Regions from separate parts of the Oerskovia paurometabola genome, predicted to be linked through region 1. Evidence: riboswitches for the same ligand, from Rfam matches in the RefSeq annotation. Region 1 holds a riboswitch; each other region holds the start of a gene.

Region 1 (6,950 bases):
AGGCCCCCGTGATCGCGACGAGCGCGTACGGGAAGCGCGAGAGCTCGGCGCGCAGGCCCGACAGGGTCTCGGCGACGGTCGCACCGCCGACCAGGACCGTGGCGCCCCCCGTGCGCTGCCAGGGCAGGAGGTTCGCGTGGTGCTCGACGTCGAGGACGAGCACACGCCCCGGCGAGCCGTCGGCCTGGGCCGGGACGCAGCCCGCGAGGAGGTTGAGGGAGTCCGTGGTGTTGCGCGTGACGATCGTGACGTCGTCCTCGCGCGCCCCCACGAACGCGCCGATGGTCTGACGCGCAGCCTCGTAGAGGGCCGTCGACACCTGGGAGAGGTAGCCCGCGCCGCGGTGCACGCTCGCGTACAGCGGCAGGACCTCGGTGACCCGGTCGGCCACGACCTGGAGCGCCGGTGCCGAGGCCGCGACGTCGAGGTTCGCGTACGGGACGCTGCGCCCGTCGACGAGGGGGACCAGGGTGTCGCTGCCCACGACGGGCAGCACGGCACACGAGGTAGGGGCTTCGATGACTGCATGTGCGCTCATGGCACGTCCTCCGGTGGTCGTCGGAGTTCGCCGTGCCGGCCCCTCCGCGCTTGCCCCCCTCCTGATAGAGAGGGACCTGGTCGTCACCCGGGGCACCCCACCGCGGAGGAGGGTTGCCGGCCAGCAAACCGGGGTTTTGCGCTGGCACTCATGACCTGGTGTCCAGGATGGTCGAGGCGCGCGGAGCGTGTCAACCGGTGGGCACAGCGTCTCGGATGATGAGCAGAGGCAACCTGTCAGGTGGGCAGATCCGGCGAATCGGACGCTGTCGCGAGACTCTCGACCCGCTGCGCGTCGGAGCGGTACATGGCCGCGTGCTCCCGGAAGTCGTCGCGTCCGGTCGCGGCCGCACGCTCGTCCGTGAACGCCGCGAGCTCGTCGAGCCGCGCGACCACGACGGTCAGGACCTCCCGGCGCGAGTACGGCATCCCGTACGCGCGGACCAGGGCGTCGAGGCGCGCCAACGGGTCCAGCCGCCCGACGACGTCGCTCCCCTCCGACTCCCCCGCGTCCGCCACGAGGGGCGCGAGCCGGTAGCCGAGGTAGGCCAGGTCCCAGATCCGGGGGCCGGGGCTCGCGGTGTCGAAGTCGATGAGCCCGACCACGGCCCCGTCACGGAAGACCAGGTTGTACGGGGCGACGTCGTTGTGGCACACGACCTCGGCAGGCTCGTGCGGTGCGGTCTGCCAGGTGGGGGCCGCCGGCAGAGCGTCGGGGACGAGGGCGGCGGCGCCTGTGTCGAGGAACCCGACGCTCGCGTCGTGCACGCGCCGCAGCAGCGCGCCCGCGTCCCGGAGCACCGACTCGTCCCAGACCCACGGTGGCAGCGGGTAGTTCCCGACGTCACCGGGGAGGAACGACAGCACCTCGCGCCCCTGCTCGTCCGTCCCGAGCGGCTCCGGCACCTCGGCGACGCCCTGTGCGCGCAGGTGCCGCAGGAGCGCCTGGACCGTGGGCGTCCAGGGCCCTGCGGTGCGGCGGACGGTGTCGCCTCGCCGCACCACGGTCGTCGAGTTCCCACCGGCCAGGGGCTCCTCGGCCTGGTCGGGCGCGCGGTCGGGTTCGGGGAGGTGGCTCATGCGCAGGAACCTAGCCCGACCACCCTGCGAGACACCTGTTCTTTTCCGTGGTCACGGTGGCGTACGATCCGACGCAACCATCCAGAGCGGCTGAGTGACTTGGCACGATGACGCCGCAGCAACCCCCCGGTGACGGGCGAGGGTGCTACCGCCACGACCGATGGAGGATCACCATGAGTGCCCCCGACCGCGCGACCGCTGCCCCGGTCCCCGACGCCCGTCCCGCCGACGGGTACGCCGGCGACATCACGCCCCAGCAGGCGTGGACCCTTCTCCAGAACGACCCGAGCGCCGTCCTCGTGGACGTCCGCACCGACGCCGAGTGGCGCTTCGTCGGGGTCCCCGACCTGTCCTCGACGGGCCGCGCGCCCGTCCTGACCCAGTGGGTCGACGTCGCGGGCCGCCCGAACCCGGCGTTCGTCGCGGAGCTCACCGCGGCCGGGCTGAGCCCTGAGCGTCCGGTCGTCTTCCTGTGCCGCTCGGGAGCCCGCTCGATCGGCGCGGCCAAGGCCGCGACCGCCGCGGGGCTGGGTCCCGCGTACAACGTCCTCGAGGGTTTCGAGGGAGCGCTCGACGGCGCCGGTCACCGTGGTTCCGACGGCTGGCGCGCCGCGGGCCTGCCCTGGACGCAGTCGTGAGCGCCGCGACCGGGGACGGCGTGCTCCGCATCCCCGCCGGCGTCCCGGGCGGCTCGGGTCGTGGCCCCCTCCCCCGTTCGGTCCGTCCCGACACGCTCGCGGTGCGCGGCGGCCACGCCCGCACCAACTTCGAGGAGACGAGCGAGGCGCTCTTCCTCACGCAGGGCTACGTGTACGGGAGCGCCGCGGAGGCCGAGGCCGCGTTCACGGGCGAGGTCGACCGCTTCATCTACTCGCGCTACGGCAACCCGACGGTGCACACGTTCGAGGAGCGGCTGCGCCTCATCGAGGGCGCCGAGGCCTGCTACGCGACCGCGTCGGGCATGTCCGCGGTCTTCACCTCGCTCGCGGCGCTGGTCGGTGCCGGGTCGCGCATCGTCGCGGCCCGCGCGCTGTTCGGCTCGTCGCTCGTGATCTTCGACGAGATCTTCGCCAAGTGGGGCGTGCGCACCGACTACGTCGACGGTCACGTGCTCTCGCAGTGGGAGGAGGCGCTGTCGACCCCCGCGGACGTCGTCTTCTTCGAGACCCCGTCCAACCCCATGCAGGACGTGATCGACGTGCGCCGCGTGAGCGAGCTCGCGCACGCCGCGGGTGCCGTCGTCGTGCTCGACAACGTGTTCGCCACCCCCGTCCTGCAGAAGCCGCTCGAGCTCGGCGCCGACGTCGTCGTGTACTCGGCGACCAAGCACATCGACGGGCAGGGCCGCGTGCTGGGCGGCGCGATCCTGGGTTCCGAGGAGTACGTCAAGGGACCCGTCCAGACCTTCATCCGCAACACGGGCCCCTCTCTCAGCGCGTTCAACGCCTGGGTCCTGGTCAAGGGGCTCGAGACGCTGTCGGTGCGCGTCAAGGCGCAGAACGCCTCGGCCCTCCAGGTCGCGACCGCGCTCGAGGAGCTGCCCGGCGTCACGGCCGTGCGCTACCCGTTCCTCGCCTCGCACCCGCAGGTCGAGCTCGCCAAGGCCCAGCAGAGCGGGGGCGGGACGGTCGTGACGTTCAACCTCGACGTGCCGGGCGCCGACGCCCCGGGCACCGACCCCGAGCTCCTCAAGAAGCGCACGTTCCAGTTCCTCGACGCGCTGCGGGTCGTGGACATCTCCAACAACCTGGGTGACGCCAAGTCGCTCATCACGCACCCCGCGACCACGACGCACCGCAAGCTGGGGCCGGACGGGCGTGCCGCCGTCGGGATCGCGGAGACGACCGTGCGCCTGTCGATCGGCCTCGAGGACCCGCTCGACCTGATCGAGGACGTCGAGCAGGCGCTGCGCCGCTGACCGTCCGGCCGGGTGCGGAGTACGTGTCGCGAAACCTGCCCGACGACGACACGTACTCCGCACCCAGCGGCCGCGCAGGAATACCCCGGCCGTATCCCGGGGTTGCACCAGGCGATGACTACCTCGCCGCGCCTCTCCGTCCTCGACCTCGTCCCCGTCCGCTCGGGACAGTCCTCCGCCCAGGCCATCGCCGCCTCCCTGGACCTCGTGCGCCTCGCCGACCGCCTCGGCTTCACGCGCTACTGGTTCGCCGAGCACCACAACATGCCCGCGGTCGCCGCGTCCGCACCGCCCGTCATGATCTCGGCGGCCGCCGCGGTGACCGAGCGGATCCGCGTCGGGTCGGGCGGCGTCATGCTCCCCAACCACGCGCCGCTCGTCGTCGCGGAGCAGTTCGCGGTCCTGGAGGCCATGGCCCCGGGGCGCGTCGACCTGGGCATCGGGCGCGCGCCCGGCAGCGACCCGGTCGTCACCGCCCTGCTGCGCAGCAGCGGCCCGACGTCCGACGTCGACCGCTTCCCCCAGCACGTCCAGGACATCCGCTCGCTCATGAGTGCCGAGGGCGCCTCGGTCCGCCTCACGACCGGTCAGGTCTACGACGTCCACGCGACTCCGGCCGCCGAGTCGGTGCCGACCGTGTGGTTGCTCGGGTCGAGCGACTACTCCGCGCGCCTGGCCGCCGAGCTCGGCCTGCCGTACGTGTTCGCCAACCACTTCTCGGGCGCCGGCATCGACGAGATCCTCGCCCTCTACCGCGACGGCTACCGCCCGTCGGCCGAGCACCCCGCGCCGGAGACGTTCCTGACGGTCAACGTGTCGGTCGCCCCGACGCTCGACGAGGCACGCGCCCGCGCGCTGCCGCAGGCGCGCATGATGGCCCGCCTGCGCTCGGGGAAGCCGCTGGGCGCCCAGGAGACGGTCGAGGACGCCGCGTCCACGCCGCTCGACGGGCTCACGTCCCAGATGGCCGAGGAGATGCTCGACCGCTGGATCGTCGACGAGCCCCAGGCCGCGGCCCGCCGCGTGCGCGAGCTCGCCTCCCGGCACGGCGTCGACGAGGTCATGGTCGTGCCCGTCGCGGGCTCGCGCGCCGACGAGTCGCTCGACGCGACGCCCGGCCGCACGCAGACGATCGAGCTGCTCGCGGCCGCGCTCGGAGACTGACGCCGAGCCGTGACCCCACCGAGCGACGACCGCACCCGACGGCCCGCCCACGCGGCGCCGTCGGGCGTGCCCGTCCTCGTCACGAGCCAGGCCTCGGTGCTGCTCGCCCCCAACCCTGGACCCATGACGCTCGACGGGACCAGGTCCTACGTCCTGGCCGCGCCCGGGGCGGGCACCCGCGTGGTCGTCGACCCCGGGCCCGACGACGTCGCTCACCTCACGACCCTGGCCGCCGGGCCGCCCGTCGAGCTCGTCCTGATCACGCACCGCCACGCGGACCACACCGCAGGGGCGGCACGCTTCGCCGAGCTCACGGGCGCACCGGTCCGCGCGGCCGACCCCGCGCACTGCCACCCGGCTCGTTCCCGCGACGCAGCGCCGTTGCTCGGCGGCGAGACGATCCACGCGGCCGGCCTGCGGATCGAGGTGCTCGCGACACCCGGGCACACGGGCGACTCGACGAGCTTCCGCCTCCCCGACGACGGCCCGCACGGCAGCGTGCTGACAGGCGACACCGTCCTGGGCCGCGGTACGACCGTCATCGCCGAGCCCGACGGCTCGTTGCGCGACTACCTCGCGAGCCTCGACCTGCTCGAGTCGCTCGGCGCTGCGACCGTGCTGCCCGCGCACGGCCCGCACCTGGACGACCTGTCCGTCGCCGTGCGGTCGTACCGCGAGCACCGGGCCGACCGGCTCGCGCAGGTGCGCACCGCGCTCGGGGACCGGGCGGGCGAGGCGGTGACCGAGGCGCTCGTCGACGACGTGACCGCCTCGGTGTACGGCGACGTCGCCCTCGGCGTGCTCCCCGCGGCGCGCCAGAGCGTCCGGGCGCAGCTCCGGTACCTCGCCGAGGGCGCATAGCGGCGGACGCCGCGGGACGAGCCCGGCCGACGCGCCGGGCCGCGGCGCCGGTGGTTGACTGACCGCGTGATCCCCTCCCGCCCGGACCTGCCCTCGACCCCCGTCCCGCGCGACCGCCTCGGGGCCGGCCCTGCGGTGCGTCTCGCGGTCGGGCTGCTCGTCGGGGCGGGCGTCGGGTTCTGGTTCGGCTCGCAGGGATACCCGCGCTTCGCATTCCTCGCGGGGTGGAGCGTCGCGGCCCTGCTGTTCATCGCGTGGACGTGGCTCGTCATCGCCCCCATGGACGCCCGGGTCACGGCGAGCCATGCCACACGCGAGGAGCCCTCGCGCCGGGTGACGCACCTGTTCATCCTGGCGGCGTCGGTCGTGAGCCTCGTGGGGGTCGCGCTCCTGCTGCTCGCGTCGCCCGACGACAAGCGGGCCCAGGCGCTCACCGCGGTGTTCGCCGTGGGGAGCATCGCGATCTCGTGGGCCGCCGTCCACACCCTGTTCGGCCTGGCCTACGCACGCCAGTACTACACGGGCACCGACGGCGGCATCGACTTCAACCAGGCCGAGCCGCCCCGGTACCTCGACTTCATGTACGTCGCGTTCACGGTCGGGATGAGCTTCGCGATCTCCGACACCAACGTGACGTCGGGCGAGATCCGGCGCACCACGCTGGGCCACGCCCTGCTGTCCTACCTGTTCGGGACCGTGATCATCGGCGCCGTCGTCAACCTGGTCGCGGGGCTCTGACCCCGCCGTCTCACCGGCTCCGGCGCGTCACGACGCTCGACACGAGCGCGGCGACCGCCGCCACGGACATGACCAGGAAGAGCGCGAGAGCTACCCGCAGCGGCGTGTACGCGATGCGCTCGGTCATCTCGCCCGCCGGGCCGAACCAACCCCAGTCCGCGACCACGGCCTCGATGCGCGAGCCGATCGCCCCTACCCGACCCGGCGCCGCGCCGAGCATACCGGTCACCCACGCGACGCAGTCGATCATCAGGGCGCCGAACACGGAGGAACCGGACAAGAGGGTGAGCACCGGACCAGGGTAACGGGTCGGGCGGCGGGGAGGCGGGTGATATCCGTCCCCGAGGACGCCACTGCCCGACGGCGCCGCTCACCTCGGGAGGTGAGCGCCACCGTCGGGCAGTGCGCGTGTCGCGCGGGGCGACGGGCTCTCAGGCCTGGACGAGCGTGCTCAGCACCGAGGTGAAGAAGCCCAGCCCGTCCGTGCCCGCGCGCGGGCCGGACTCGTTCGCGGGGCCGAACCCGGCCTCGACCGCGTGCTCGGGGTGCGGCATGAGGCCCACGACGTTGCCCGCCGCGTTCGAGATGCCCGCGATGTTGCGGCGCGACCCGTTGGGGTTCCAGCCGTCGTAGCGGAAGACGACGCGGCCCT
Region 2 (6,950 bases), 320 kb from region 1:
CAGGCGCCCCTGGTGCTCCCGGACCACCCGGCGCTCGACCTGCTCCGCCGTCGCCCGCCGCGCACGGTGTCCGGCGACCCGCTGCCCGTCCTGGGCGACGGCCCCGAGCGGTACGTCGACGCCGTGACCGACGCGGTCAGGGACCTCGACGGCTCCTACCTGGGTGTCCAGGGCCCGCCCGGCACGGGCAAGACCCACCTCGCGTCCAAGGTCGTCGGCCGCCTCGTCGCCGAGGGGTGGCGCGTGGGCGTCGTGGCGCAGTCGCACGACGTCGTCGAGAACGTCCTCGCGGGCGTGATCACCAAGGGCGGCGTGCCCGCGGACCGCGTGGGCAAGAAGGCCTCGGGTCCCAAGGGGCGCGACGTGTCGGCCGTCGGCCGTGAGGTGGGCGCAGGCCTGCCCGACGACGTCGCGGCGGCCGCCCTGCCCGAAGGGTCGCGGCTCGTGCCCTGGCGCCTCGTCGACTCCCCGCAGACCGCGGCCTTCGTCGCCGAGGGTCCCTGCGTCGTCGGCGGGACGGCCTGGGACTTCGCGCACGCCGAACGCTTCGGCGACGGCGAGCTCGACCTGCTCGTGATCGACGAGGCCGGGCAGTTCTCGCTCGCCAACACGATCGCGGTCTCCCGGGCCGCGCAGAGGCTCCTGCTGCTCGGCGACCCGCAGCAGCTCCCGCAGGTCTCGCAGGGTCAGCACCCCGAGCCCGTCGACCAGTCGGCGCTCGGGTGGCTGACCCGTGCCGGCGGCGGGCACGACGTGCTGCCGCCCGAGTTCGGCTACTTCCTTGCCCGCTCGTGGCGCATGCACCCCGCGCTGTGCGACGCCGTCTCGGAGCTCGCGTACGAAGGGCTCCTGCACGCGGAGGCCGCCGCGGGCGAGCGGGTCCTCGTGGGCGTCGAGCCCGGCGTGCACGTCGTCGAGGTCGAGCACGCGGGCAACGCGGTGTCCTCGGTCGAGGAGGCGCAGGAGATCGTGCGGCAGGTCAAGGGGCTGCTCGGGACGACGTGGTACCCCGGAGGGCCCGGTGGGTCGGACGGCGCCGCACCTGCCTCGCGAGCACTCACGGAGGACGACTTCGTCGTCGTGGCCCCCTACAACGCGCAGGTGTGGACCGTGCGCCACGCGCTCGCGGCCGCGGGGCTGGGCGACGTGCGCGTCGGCACGGTCGACAAGTTCCAGGGCAAGGAGGCGCCCGTCGCGATCGTCTCGATGACGGCCTCGGCGCGCGAGGACGTGCCGCGCGGCATGGAGTTCCTCCTCTCGCGCAACCGCGTCAACGTCGCGGTCTCGCGGGGTCAGTGGTGCGCGGTCGTGGTCCGCTCGCCCCGGCTCACCGACTACCTGCCGAACCACCCCGAGGAGCTCGCCGAGCTGGGCGCGTTCATCGGTCTGTGCAGCTCGGGCAGCCGCTCGCCGCTCCGCTGAGTGCGGGGTAGTCGTCGTCGTGTCGGGCTCCCGACGACGACTACCCCGCACTCAGGCGGTCGGCGGCCTCAGGCTGCCGGCGGCGTCGAGGTGCCGGTCGGTGAGGTCGGTCCATCTGCTGGGTCCCGTGGGGGAGAGGGTGCGCACCCGTGGCCCAGGATGCAGGCGGTCGTCGACGGCATAGCGTGCGGTGAGCTCCTCCTCCGCCTCCTGGTCGCCCTGGTCGGCACGGACGAGCAGGGTCGCGATCTCGTCGACCAGCGTGAGGTCGGCGCCCTCGAGCGTGTCGTCCGTGCTCATCGCCCCCCACGTGTCCCACAGCAGCAGCTCGTCCCCCTGACGGTGGGCCAGCTCGAACAGGACGTAGTCGTGGACGAACCAGTCGCCGCGGAACGGCAGCCCCGGGTCCACTCCGAACAGGTCCGCGTCCGCCAGCCCGGCACGGAGCGCGAGCCAGGCCGTGGCTGCGGGGACGAACGGTAGAGCCAGGTCCTCGGCGACATCCCCCGTGCCCCGTGGAAGATCCAGGGGGTCGAACGGGAACACCGGGTCTCCCGCGGTGAGCTCGGGGTCCCAGCGCAACCAGCGGCCGTCCGCCCAGTGCTCGACGACGACGTGATCGTGGTGGAAGCCGGGCGTGAAGTACGAGACGAACCCCACGCGGGTCCTGGCGGGGATGCCGTGCTCTCGCAGCACCCCGACGGTCAGCAGCGAGTGGTCCCGGCAGCAGCCTCCCACCCGGTCGCAGACCGCCCGGGGCTCGGTGAGCGCGGTCCCGTGCCGGGAGTGGTCGAGGTCGAGGATCGTCGCGAGCCACCGGCTGTCGACGTCCGTGGCACGCTCGGCCGGCATGAACTCGGCCTCGGCGCGATAGTGCGCGATCACGTTGCGTGCCACCTGCCCCAGCGCGTCCGGGTCGGTGGGTACGCCCCGCAGGAGCTGGGCGTGCTCCCCGGGCGAGGAGTACGGCGAGTGGGCCACCCAGCGGGCGACCGCGGGATGGACGGCGGTCGTGCCGACCGGCTCGAGGCGGCTGGACGGGTCGTACATCGGATCCTCCGAGGTCGCGGGTCACGAGCGGCGTGATGCCGGGCACCAGTGTCGACCGTGTCGCGCGCCAGGGCAATGCCTCGGCCCGGCGGACCGTCGGCTCCGTCCGAGCGAGGGCCGGGCGGACGAGGTCCTCAGAAGTCTCCGAATCCGCCGAAGTCCCCACCGCCGAAGTCCCCACCGCCGAAGTCGCCGAAGCCCCCACCCAGGTCGCCCCCGCCTCCGGCCTCGGTGAAGTCGCCGCCGCCCGTGTCGCCGGCTCCGGGGTCGCCCTCGGTCGCGCCCGGGTCGCCTGCGCCCGAGGTGCCGCCGTCGCCCGCGAAGTCGGCCGTGGGGTCGCCGAACATCGGGCCGAACATCATGTTGGCGACCGCGGAGCCGATCACGACGCCCGCGATGGTGCCGAGCATGCTCGAGCCGATCATCGAGCCCATGCCCGGCCCGCCCGGCCCGCCCGGCCCGCCCGGCCCGCCCGGCCCCCCCTGCCTGCCGCCGAACGACCGTTCGAGCGTGCCGGGGTTGCGCATCTCGGCGCGGGTCGCCATGCGGGCGAGCGACTGCGGGTCGTCGGAGGTAGCGCGCTCGGCGGGCGGCACGTTCTCACCCAGCTCGGTCAGCACGCGTCGACGCTGCTCGGGCGTCAGCCGCTCGAACGCCTCGGCGTGCGCCTGCTCGACGGCCTCCGGGGGAGCCGTGCGCAGCAGGTAGCGGTAGCGGTCGATCGCGACGTCGTCCTCGCTGCGCGCGGGGCCGGTCGGGGCCGGGGGCGCAGTGCCGTAGGCGGGCGCACCGGGACGCTCTGCCGAGCCGTGAAGCCTGTCGTCCTGCGGGGTGCGGCCGAGGAGGCGGTCGAGGAATCCCATGAGCGTGTCCTTCTGGTCGAACCGTCGAGGGCGGGTGCCCTCACCGGTTCAACGCGGCGCCCGGCCCGCCCGTTCCGTCGAGTGGATGGTCCGGCTGCGAGACGCCCGGCGAGTCGCAGCCGGATCACGCACTCAGCGGCGAGCGTGGGGCGGCTCCGGCGCCGGACCCACCCCGCCGACCAGCCGGACGTTGAGCGCCCGTCCCGCGAGCTCGAGCGCGTGGTACTGCTCGTGCACCCGCACGGTGACCCCGGGGTCGAGGGCGAGGCTCGTGTGGTGCCACACCCGGCACGCTCCCTCGCCCGTCGCGTACTCGACGACGACCTCGGTGCCGCCGCTGGTCGTCCGCACCGCGAGCACGACGCCCTCGCGCCACCCCCAGGGCCGGTTGCGGAGCATGCGCTCGTGGACGGGGTGCAGCAGGTGCCCCGTGTCGAACCGGTCGCACACGGTGGGCGGGGGACAGGCGACGACCGTCGCCCGGCGTTCCATGACGCGCTCGGCCATGGTGCTCCTTCTCTCCGTGCCCGACGACGGGGCTCACCCGCGTGCGCACGCCCACCCGGGAGGCTCCCCGGGTGAGGGGCACGAGGAGGCGCCCTACGACGTCGGGCCTCGCTCTTCCCCCACGGTCGTGGGGGCGGGTCTTCCTCCGGGAGCACCGTGCGCGTCGCGCGGTTGCCGGACCAGCACGCCGGAGGGCGGTTCGCTGGTCCTCTGGACCGTTCTCAGTTCTACCACGGCGTCACCGACCGAGCACAGGGAGCACCTGGTCCTGGACGCACGAGTGCCCCCGACCGAGACGGTCGGGGGCACTCGTTCAATGATCAGCTACGCCCGGAGGCGAGTGAGATCAGAGCGGGCGGATGTTCTCCGCCTGCGGGCCCTTGGGGCCCTGCGTCACGTCGAACTCGACGCGCTGGTTCTCCTCGAGCGAGCGGAAGCCCTGCGTCTGGATGGCGGAGTAGTGCGCGAACACGTCGGCGCTGCCGTCCTCAGGTGCGATGAAGCCGTAGCCCTTTTCGCCGTTGAACCACTTCACGGTTCCCAATGCCATGGGGATCTCCTTCTAGAGTTTCAAACAGCTCCATGATCTGGAGCCGAACATCACGGTGTTCGTCGTCAACTCTTGGGTAACAAGGTTCGCGGTGGCATGGGGCCGTTGCGCAAGGACAAGCGAGGCACTGCAATCTCACCGGCTACGGTACAGGGGTTACTCCGACTGTGCTAGCCCTGATGCTAACGATTGAAGTACGCCTGTCCGCCAACCAGGTCAGGGCCGAGCAAATCGGGCACCGTTACGAGCGTGTAGCCGGCAGCCCGCAGACCGTCCACGATGCCCGGGACGGCGTCGACGGTCGAGGCGTGGATGTCGTGCATCAGGAGGATCGCCCCAGGTCGGACGCCTGCGAGCGCCCGTTCGGTCGTCATGGCCGCGTCCTTGTTCTTCCAGTCCTCGGTGTCGACGTCCCACAGGATCGCCGGCTCGTTCCGCTGGGAGAGGACGCTCGTCACAGTGTCGCTCGTCGCGCCGTACGGAGGGCGCACGAGGGTCGGTCGGACGCCTGACGCGGCCTCGACCGCGTCCGCCGTCGACGTCAGCTCGTCCGTGATCTGGTCCGTGCCGAGCTTGGACAGGTCCGGGTGGGACCAGGTGTGGTTCCCGATGGCGTGCCCTTCGGCGACCTCGCGGCGGACCAGGTCGGGGTGCGACGTGACGGACCGGCCGACGAGGAAGAACGTCGCCTTGGCCTGCTTCTCGGCGAGGGTGTCGAGCAGGCGCGACGTGTGCTTGCCGGGTCCGTCGTCGAACGTCAGGGCCACGCACCTGAGCACCGAGCAGTCCGGGGCTCCCGGGGACGCGGGCGGCACGGGCGGGGTCGTCACGGGGGGCTCGACGGGCGGCGGCGTGATCCCCATGAACGGGGTGCCGCTCGACGCGGTGTCCGCGAGCTGCTTCCCGACCGCGGACAGGACCGTCCGCGTCGCGTCGGGCTCGATGCGCACGGCCAGCTCTCCGTCCGAGCGGGCAGAGACCAGGCCGGGGGAGAAGACCAGGGTCGCGGCGCCGTCGGGCCCCAGGCGAACGTCCCGGAAGGTGTCCTCCGACGCGGGCACCGGCTCCTCGAACCCGAGCCCGGCCTGGTCGAGCGCCGCGTCGACCCACTGCGCGGCCTGCTTGCGGCCGTCGGCCGTGAAGAGGTCCGAGGACCACGTCGTGGTCGCGCGCGGGAGGTCGGTGTAGAACGTCTGGGCGCCGGTCGTGCCGTTCGCCCCGCCCGTGAAGGAGTACGTCGTGGCACGCACGCCCAGCACGTCTCCCTGCGCGAGCACCAGGTCCCATCCGACGTTGAGCTCGTTGCCCACTCCGGCCGGGTCGACCGCGGCGTCGTACGCCTTCTCGGTCTCGTCGACGAACGTGCCGAAGGCGTGCGAGAGGGAGCGCTCGCCCGGGACGGAGACCGTCGAGATCGAGCGGGCGTCGCCCGTGCTCGCGGTCGACTCCTGGTGGATCTCGAGGTTCTCGACCGACGCCGGGTCCAGGACCGGAGGCGGGTCGACCCGTTCGGCGGGGACCGGATGGGCCGTGGGCGACGGGGTACCCGTGGGAGACGCCTCTCCGGAGGGGTCGGCCGCGGCACGCGTCAGGTAGAACGTGACGCCCGCGGCGACGACCAGGAGCGGTACGAGCACGGCGAGGACCCAGAGGGCTCGGTTCCGCGGGCGCGCGGGAGCGGAGCCGCCCGGCGTCTGGCCGCGGGACGGAGGGAGGGACTGGGACATCAGTCCACCGTGCCACCCGCGCAGGGTGCGCGTCGCGACCGGCACGGCGGATGAGAGCAGCGCCACAGTCGTCTGCGACACCCTCTCGCACGGTCCTCGCAACGACTCCACGGCCTTCACCGACCGGTCACCTGTCGGCTCTCCGCCTCCGACCCGACCGCGACCCGTCCGCGACCCGTCCGCGACGCGCCGGCCACTGCCGGGACGGGTGGTGCGGGCCACGGGCGGCGGGGTAGAAAGGGGTGATGGTCTCCCCCACGCAGGTCCCCGACGTCGTCCTCAGCAACGGTGTCGCCGTCCCGCAGGTCGGGCTCGGCGTCTTCAAGGTGCCCGACGACGCGACGCAGAAGAACGTCGAGCAGGCGCTCGAGGCCGGGTACCGGCACATCGACACCGCGGCCGGCTACTACAACGAGGCCGGTGTCGGTGCGGCGCTCCGGGCCAGCGGCCTGCGACGTGACGAGATCTTCGTGACGACCAAGCTCCGCAACGGCGACCAGGGGTACGAGTCGGCGCTCCAGGCGTTCGAGGACTCGCGCGAGGAGCTCGACGTCGAGGTCGTCGACCTGTACCTCGTCCACTGGCCCGTCCCCAGCAAGGACCTCTACGTCGAGACCTGGCGAGCCTTCGAGAAGCTCTACGCCGACGGCGCGGCCCGCGCGATCGGCGTCTCGAACTTCCTGCCCGAGCACCTCGCGCGCCTGCTCGCCGAGACCGACGTGGTCCCGGCCGTCAACCAGATCGAGGTCCACCCGACCTACCAGCAGCGCGCGACCCAGGAGGCCACCCGGGCGGCGGGCATCGCCGTGGAGGCGTACTCGCCGCTCGGAC
Region 3 (6,950 bases), 2.2 Mb from region 1:
TGCCCTCGTAGGGGTGGTCGATCACGAGCAGGACGCGCACGGTAACTCTCCTTAACGTTGTTCAATCTAACAACGTTAGAGTTGCTGAACATCGTTAAGGTGTCAAGGTGAGGGCGTGCGGCCGACCCGTGGCCGCCGACGATCCGAGGAGGACGGGCGATGGCCGAGCGGCTGGACCGGGAACGCGTGGTGCGCGCGGCGCTCGCGCTGCTCGACGAGGTCGGGCTCGACGGGCTGACCTTGCGCCGGCTCGCCCAGGACCTCGGCGTCAAGGCGCCCGCGCTCTACTGGCACTTCGCGAGCAAGGCCGACCTGCTCCACGAGATGGCCGTCACCATGCTGCGAGACCTCGTCGACGGCGAGGCCTGGGACGAGGCGACGCTCGCCGGGTCTCCCTGGCAGGACTGCGTGCGCGACTCCGCGACGAACCTGCGCCGCATGCTGCTCGCGCACCGCGACGGTGCGCGCGTCTTCAGCGGCACCCTCGTCACGGACGAGGCGCTGCGCGACGCGGTCGAGGTCCCGCTGGGCGTCCTCACGTCCGCAGGCTTCACGCCCGACGACGCCGCGCGCGCCTGGGGGACCGTGCTCAGCTTCGTCCTGGGTTTCGTCGTCGAGGAGCAGGCGGGCGGTGGTGCTGGCGGTACCGAAGGGGCGGGCGGCTTCGACGAGCGGTTCGGCTTCGGTGCCGACGTGATCGTCGCGGGGCTGGGGGAACGGCTCCGCTGACACCCGGCTCCGCAGCCGCCCGCGCTGGCGGGCCGACGCCCTGCGGAGGATCGTGGAGGGGGAGCGCGGACGCGACGAGGCGTCCGCCCCGGACGGCGGAGGACGTCATGAGCGGCTCGGTAGCGCGCATCACCCAGATCAGTGCACGGTCCGACGTGAGCTTCGACGACGCGGTGAAGACCGGGATCGAGAGGGCGAGCGAGACGCTGCGCAACCTCACGGGGGCGTGGGTCAAGGAGCAGAAGGTCGAGGTCAGGGACGGGAAGATCGTCGTCTGGCAGGTGGCGCTCGAGGTCACGTTCGTCCTCGACTGACGGTGGCCTCGGCGGGCGCGCCGGCTTGACCCGTGCCAGCACTGGCGGCTATTTGACCCTGCCTCCGGGATTCCCGTACCCTTGAACGTCGGTGCGCTCGGTGCGCACTGGTCCCGTGTGCCCATGGTCCGGTCGCACTCGCACGCCACGGTGTGTTGAGTCCTGCCAAGACGACCAGACATGGCGAGCACGCCAAGACTAGAAGAGATGAGCAACAACGTGGTGTACGCGATCGTCAAGGCCGGTGGCCGCCAGGAGAAGGTGTCCGTCGGCGATATCGTCGTCGTCGACCGTCTGTCGGCTGGTGCCGGACAGTCCGTCGAGCTTCCTGCGATCCTGCTGGTGGACGGGGAGAAGGTGACCCACGACGCTGCGGCGCTCGCGAAGGTCAAGGTCACTGCTGAGGTCGTCCGGGACGAAAAGGGCCCGAAGATCACGATCCTCAAGTACAAGAACAAGACCGGCTACCGCAAGCGCCAGGGTCACCGTCAGCAGCTGACCCGCCTCAAGGTCACCGGCATCAAGTGACTTCCCTCGGCGGCTCGTGACGGCCGCCGCAGGTGATCCCACCCCCTCTTCTTCCAGCACGAAAGCAGGTTCGACATGGCACACAAGAAGGGCGCGAGCTCCTCGCGCAACGGTCGTGACTCCAACGCCCAGCGCCTCGGCGTGAAGCGCTTCGGTGGCCAGGTCGTCAGCGCCGGCGAGATCATCGTCCGCCAGCGCGGCACCCACTTCCACCCGGGCAACAACGTCGGTCGCGGTGGCGACGACACGCTGTTCGCCCTGACCGCCGGTGCGGTCCAGTTCGGTACGCGCCGCGGGCGCAAGGTCGTCGACATCGTCTCTGCCGAGGCCTGATCCACGACGCAGCACGCTTGACAGGAGGGGCGCACCGACGCGGTGCGCCCCTCCTGGTGTTCTTCCCCCCTGCTTGAGAGGACCATTTCCATGGCCACGTTCGTCGACCGCGTCGTCCTGCACGCCTCCGGCGGTGACGGCGGCAACGGTTGCGCCTCCATCCGCCGGGAGAAGTTCAAGCCGCTCGCCGGCCCTGACGGTGGCAACGGGGGTGACGGTGGGACCGTGCGGATCGTCGTCGACTCCCAGACCACGACGCTCCTCGAGTTCCACCACTCGCCGCACCGCCACGCGACCTCCGGTACCCAGGGCATGGGTGACCACCGCGCCGGCGCCAACGGCGGGGACCTGATCCTGCGCGTGCCCGACGGCACCGTGATCAAGGACACCGACGGCAACGTCCTGGCCGACCTCGTCGGCGAGGGCGCCGAGTACGTCGCCGCCGCAGGTGGCCGCGGCGGCCTCGGCAACGCCGCGCTCGCCTCCCAGCGCCGCAAGGCCCCGGGCTTCGCGCTGCTCGGCGAGCCCGGCGAGGAGGCCGACTTCGTCCTCGAGGTCAAGTCGATCGCCGACGTCGCGCTCGTCGGGTTCCCGAGCGCGGGCAAGTCCTCGCTCGTCGCCGCGATCTCCGCAGCCCGGCCCAAGATCGCCGACTACCCGTTCACGACCCTCGTGCCCAACCTGGGCGTGGTCCAGGCGGGCGACTCGCGCTACACCGTCGCCGACGTCCCCGGCCTCATCCCCGGCGCGAGCCAGGGCAAGGGGCTCGGCCTCGAGTTCCTGCGCCACATCGAGCGCACCGCCGTGATCGTGCACGTGCTCGACTGCGCGACGCTCGAGCCCGATCGTGACCCGATCTCCGACCTCGAGGCCCTCGAGGCCGAGCTCGACGCCTACGCGGGCGACCTCGACATCGAGGGGGCCCGCCTCCCGCTCAACGAGCGTCCGCGCCTCGTGGTGCTCAACAAGATCGACGTCCCCGAGGCCCGCGAGCTCGCCGAGCTCGTGCGCCCCGACCTCGAGGCCCGCGGCCTGCGCGTCTTCGAGATCTCGACCGCGAGCCACGAGGGCCTGCGTCCCCTGACGTTCGCGCTCGCCGAGCTCGTCGACCAGGCCCGCCGCGAGGCCCCGGCCCCCGCCCCGGCGCGCACGATCCTGCGCCCCAAGGCCGTCGACGACGCGGGCTTCACCGTGACCCGCAAGGGTGGTGCCGAGACCGGCTTCTACTACGAGGTCCGTGGCTCCAAGCCCGAGCGCTGGGTCCGCCAGACCGACTTCTCGAACGACGAGGCCGTGGGCTACCTCGCGGACCGCCTCGCACGCCTGGGGGTCGAGGAGAAGCTCTTCAAGGCCGGCGCCGTCGCGGGCGACGAGGTGCGCATCGGCTCCGACAAGAACGCGGTCGTGTTCGACTGGGAGCCCACGCTCATCACGGGCGCCGAGCACCTCGGCGGCCCCCGCGGCTCCGACCTGCGCCTCGAGGACACCTCGCGCCCCACGCGTACCGACAAGCGCCGCGAGTACACCGAGCGCATGGACGCCAAGGCCGAGGCCCGCGCCGAGCTCTGGACCGAGCGCGAGTCCGGCCACTGGACGGACCCCGACCAGGACTGACCTCCCGCGCGGGTCGACGAGCGTCGTCGACCGCACGTCCGCCCGCAGGGCGGGTACGGCCCCTCGGGTCGTGCCCGCCCTGCGGCGTCCCCGGGGGTCTCGACCCCGCCGCCCGGGCGGGGCGGGCGCCCAGGGGGAGCGTCGTCGTCGGGCCCGGGCCGGCGGCATGCCGCCCACGCCGTCCCACCGTGAGGTGTCACACGGTGAAACGGCGCCCCGTCCGAGCGCCCGGCGCGGGATGATGAGGCCGTGAATGCGCTCTCCGCACGCTCCCAGGTCGCCACGGCCCACCGGGTCGTCGTCAAGATCGGCTCCTCGTCCCTCACCGGACCGGACGGGCACCTCAGCGTCCCGGCCCTGCACGCGCTCGTCGACGTGATCGCGGCCCGCCACGCGGCGGGCGGGCAGGTCGTGCTCGTGACGTCGGGGGCGATCGCCGCGGGGATCGGTCCGCTGGGCCTGAGCGCGCGACCGCGCGACCTCGCGACGGCCCAGGCCGCGGCCTCGGTGGGGCAGGGGCTCCTGGTCGCCCGCTACGCCCAGGCGTTCGCCGAGTACGGCATCCGCGTGGGCCAGGTGCTCCTCACGGCCGAGGACACCATCCGCCGCGGGCACTACCGCAACGCGCAGCGCTCGCTCGAGCGGCTCCTGGACCTGGGCATCGTGCCGGTCGTCAACGAGAACGACGCGGTCGCGACCGACGAGATCCGCTTCGGGGACAACGACCGTCTCGCGGCCCTGGTCTCGCACCTGGTGCGCGCCGACGCGATGGTCCTGCTGACCGACGTCGACGGCCTGTACGACGGCCCGCCCTCGCGCCCGGGCACGCAGCGCATCCGCGAGGTCCGGTCCGCCCTCGACCTCGAAGGCATCGAGGTCACGGGCCGGGGCAGCTCGATCGGGACCGGCGGCATGCTCACCAAGCTCGAGTCGGTGCGCATCGCGACGGGCTCGGGCATCCCGGTCGTCCTGACCAAGGCCGCGCACGCCGAGGGCGCGCTCGCGGGGCACGAGGTGGGGACCTGGTTCGCCGTGACGGGCAAGCGCACCACGCGCCGGCGCCTGTGGCTCGCGCACGCGGCCCGCACGCGCGGACGACTCGAGCTCGACGAGGGAGCGGTCGCCGCGGTCCTGGGCGGACGCGCGTCGCTGCTGCCCGCGGGCGTGGTCGGCGTCACGGGAGACTTCGACGCGGGCGACCCCGTCGAGCTCGTCGCCCCCGACGGGCGCGTGATCGCGCGCGGCCTCGTCGCGTTCGACTCGAGCGACATCCCGGACCTGCTCGGCCGTTCGACGCACGAGCTGCGCGACAAGCTCGGCGAGGGGTACGACCGCGAGATCGTGCACCGCGACGACCTCGTGCTCGTGGGGCGCAAGCGCAAGGCGTCCTGAGTCGTCTCACGGGGTGGGACGGTCTGCTCACCCCTTGACTCGGTGGCCTCGGGCGGCTTTCCTGTGCGGCAGGTGAAGAGCGCCAGCGCCAAGACCCGGCTCGCTGGCCAGCAACCCTTCGACGTGACGGGGTGCTCCGGGTGGTACCTGACCGCGACCCGTCGGGCGCGGTAAGCACACGGAGGAACGGGCGATGCGCGCACTCGGAACGCAACAGGGGCTCGACGGCAGGGGTGTCCGCTGCCTCGACGCGGGGACCCTCGTGCTCTGTTGTCGCTGACACGCGGCTGAACCCTCGCCGCTCCTGACGTGCGGCCGACATCCCGTCCCACCCTCGCCGTCCCCTGACGGCCCCCACCGCCGCTCACCGTGAGCCCGGCGTCGATCCGACGCACCCACGGTCCGTCGGCGACCCCTCAGCGCCCCGGCCGTGCCGGACCGACGGCGCGCACGACCGAAGGAGCACTGCTCGCATGTCCCTCTCGACCTGGCCCTCGGGGCCCGGCGGCCGCACGGCCCCGTCCCGCCGCGCGCTCGTCGCGGCCTCCCTCGCCGCGACGGCGCTCCTGCTCGGGGCGTGCGGCTCCGGTGGCGGCAGCACCGCGGACGGCGCGTCCCCCGGCCCGACGGCGGAGCCCGTCCCGGGCGGCAACCTCACCTTCGCGGTCACGGTCGACTCGCACTGCATCGACCCCCAGCAGGTCGGGAACAACGACGCGATCGCCTCGGCCCGCCAGACCGTGGCCTCGCTCACCGCGCAGGACCCGGACACGGGAGAGATCCTGCCGTGGCTCGCGGAGAGCTGGGAGGTCGACGCGGACGCCACGAGCTTCACGTTCGCGCTCCGTGAGGGGCCGACGTTCGCCGACGGCACGCCGATCGACGCGGCCGCGGTCAAGACGAACTTCGACAAGATCGTCGAGCTCGGCGCGGCGGCCTCCCTCGGCTCTGCCTACCTCGTCGGGTACGAGGGAACCACGGTCGTGGACCCCCGCACCGTGCGGGTCGACTTCTCGGCACCCAGCGCGCAGTTCCTCCAGGCGTCCTCGACGTTCTCGCTCGGACTGCTCTCGCCCGCTTCCGCCGCGCTCAGCGTCGAGGACCGGTGCGCCGGGAAGTTCGTGGGCTCCGGGCCGTTCGCGGTGAGGTCCTACACGTTCGACCAGGAGGTCGTGCTCGAGAAGGTCGCCGGCTACGACTGGGCCTCCGGGGCCGACGACCACACCGGGGAGGCGTACCTCGACACCGTGACCGTGAAGTTCGTGCCCGAGGCCAGCGTGCGTACCGGCAGCCTGCTCTCGGGCCAGATCGACGCGACCGCGGCCATCAGCACGGTCGACCTGCCGCAGTTCGACGGCAACGGCTTCTGGCTCGCGTACCGGGCGAACCCGGGCGTCGTCTTCAACCTCTTCCCCAACGAGTCGCGACCGCTCGCCGCCGACCCGGCGGTGCGGCAGGCGATCAGCAAGGGCATCGACCGCGAGGAGATCGCCGCGACCCTGCTGACCCCGCAGGACGAGCCTGCGACGAGCGTGCTGTCGCACTCGACCCCGCTGTGGGCCGACGTCTCGGACGACCTCGCGTACGACCCGGACGGTGCGGAGGCGCTCCTCGACGACGCCGGCTGGGTCGAGGGCGCCGACGGTGTGCGGGTCAAGGACGGTCAGCGGCTGTCCACCACGGTCACGTTCTGGCAGGTGGCCGAGCCGCTCGAGCTCGTCCAGCAGCAGCTCGCGAAGATCGGCGTGGACCTCCAGCTCAAGCAGGTCACGGTCGCCGAGTCCACCGAGCTCAAGAAGTCCGGGGACTTCGACTTCGACTACTACAACCTGACGCGCTCGGACCCCGACGTGCTGCGCACGATCTTCTCGGCCAACGCGCGCAACATCAACAAGCGGGCACCCGAGGAGGTCGACGACCTGCTCGACCGCTCGGCCGCGTCGACGGACCCGGCCGAGCGGCAGGAGCTCGTGACCCAGGCTGCGCGTCTCCTGGTCCAGCAGGGGCATGCGATCCCGGTCTACGAGCTCTCGACGACGA

What was found. Region 1 has a riboswitch for S-adenosylmethionine ahead of JOD48_RS03005 (rhodanese-like domain-containing protein). Riboswitches for the same ligand answer to the same signal wherever they lie in the genome.
Region 2: linked by a shared signal. The riboswitch ahead of JOD48_RS01565 (hypothetical protein) and the one ahead of JOD48_RS03005 (rhodanese-like domain-containing protein) in region 1 are both predicted to bind S-adenosylmethionine.
Region 3: linked by a shared signal. The riboswitch ahead of JOD48_RS13215 (ABC transporter substrate-binding protein) and the one ahead of JOD48_RS03005 (rhodanese-like domain-containing protein) in region 1 are both predicted to bind S-adenosylmethionine.

Annotation. Positions count from the first base shown of each region.
Region 1 is NZ_JAFBBV010000001.1:668,850-675,799, reverse strand. Features, by position in the region: gene JOD48_RS03015 (aminotransferase class V-fold PLP-dependent enzyme) at 1-538, opposite strand, end outside; SAM riboswitch class IV at 580-694, opposite strand; gene JOD48_RS03010 (phosphotransferase enzyme family protein) at 775-1,617, opposite strand; SAM riboswitch class I at 1,692-1,784, shown strand; gene JOD48_RS03005 (rhodanese-like domain-containing protein) at 1,791-2,255, shown strand; gene JOD48_RS03000 (O-succinylhomoserine sulfhydrylase) at 2,276-3,535, shown strand; gene JOD48_RS02995 (LLM class flavin-dependent oxidoreductase) at 3,650-4,699, shown strand; gene JOD48_RS02990 (MBL fold metallo-hydrolase) at 4,766-5,560, shown strand; gene JOD48_RS02985 (DUF1345 domain-containing protein) at 5,627-6,298, shown strand; gene JOD48_RS02980 (hypothetical protein) at 6,309-6,590, opposite strand; gene purQ (phosphoribosylformylglycinamidine synthase subunit PurQ) at 6,730-6,950, opposite strand, start outside.
Region 2 is NZ_JAFBBV010000001.1:347,992-354,941, forward strand. Features, by position in the region: gene JOD48_RS01550 (TM0106 family RecB-like putative nuclease) at 1-1,422, shown strand, start outside; gene JOD48_RS01555 (transglutaminase-like domain-containing protein) at 1,474-2,472, opposite strand; gene JOD48_RS01560 (hypothetical protein) at 2,607-3,335, opposite strand; gene JOD48_RS01565 (hypothetical protein) at 3,468-3,842, opposite strand; SAM riboswitch class IV at 3,948-4,059, opposite strand; gene JOD48_RS01570 (cold-shock protein) at 4,189-4,392, opposite strand; gene JOD48_RS01575 (polysaccharide deacetylase family protein) at 4,575-6,119, opposite strand; gene JOD48_RS01580 (aldo/keto reductase) at 6,365-6,950, shown strand, end outside.
Region 3 is NZ_JAFBBV010000001.1:2,911,741-2,918,690, reverse strand. Features, by position in the region: gene JOD48_RS13250 (NAD(P)H-dependent oxidoreductase) at 1-40, opposite strand, end outside; gene JOD48_RS13245 (TetR/AcrR family transcriptional regulator C-terminal domain-containing protein) at 160-729, shown strand; gene JOD48_RS13240 (dodecin family protein) at 837-1,043, shown strand; gene rplU (50S ribosomal protein L21) at 1,263-1,571, shown strand; gene rpmA (50S ribosomal protein L27) at 1,647-1,904, shown strand; gene obgE (GTPase ObgE) at 1,995-3,518, shown strand; gene proB (glutamate 5-kinase) at 3,768-4,910, shown strand; SAM riboswitch class IV at 4,982-5,093, shown strand; gene JOD48_RS13215 (ABC transporter substrate-binding protein) at 5,384-6,950, shown strand, end outside.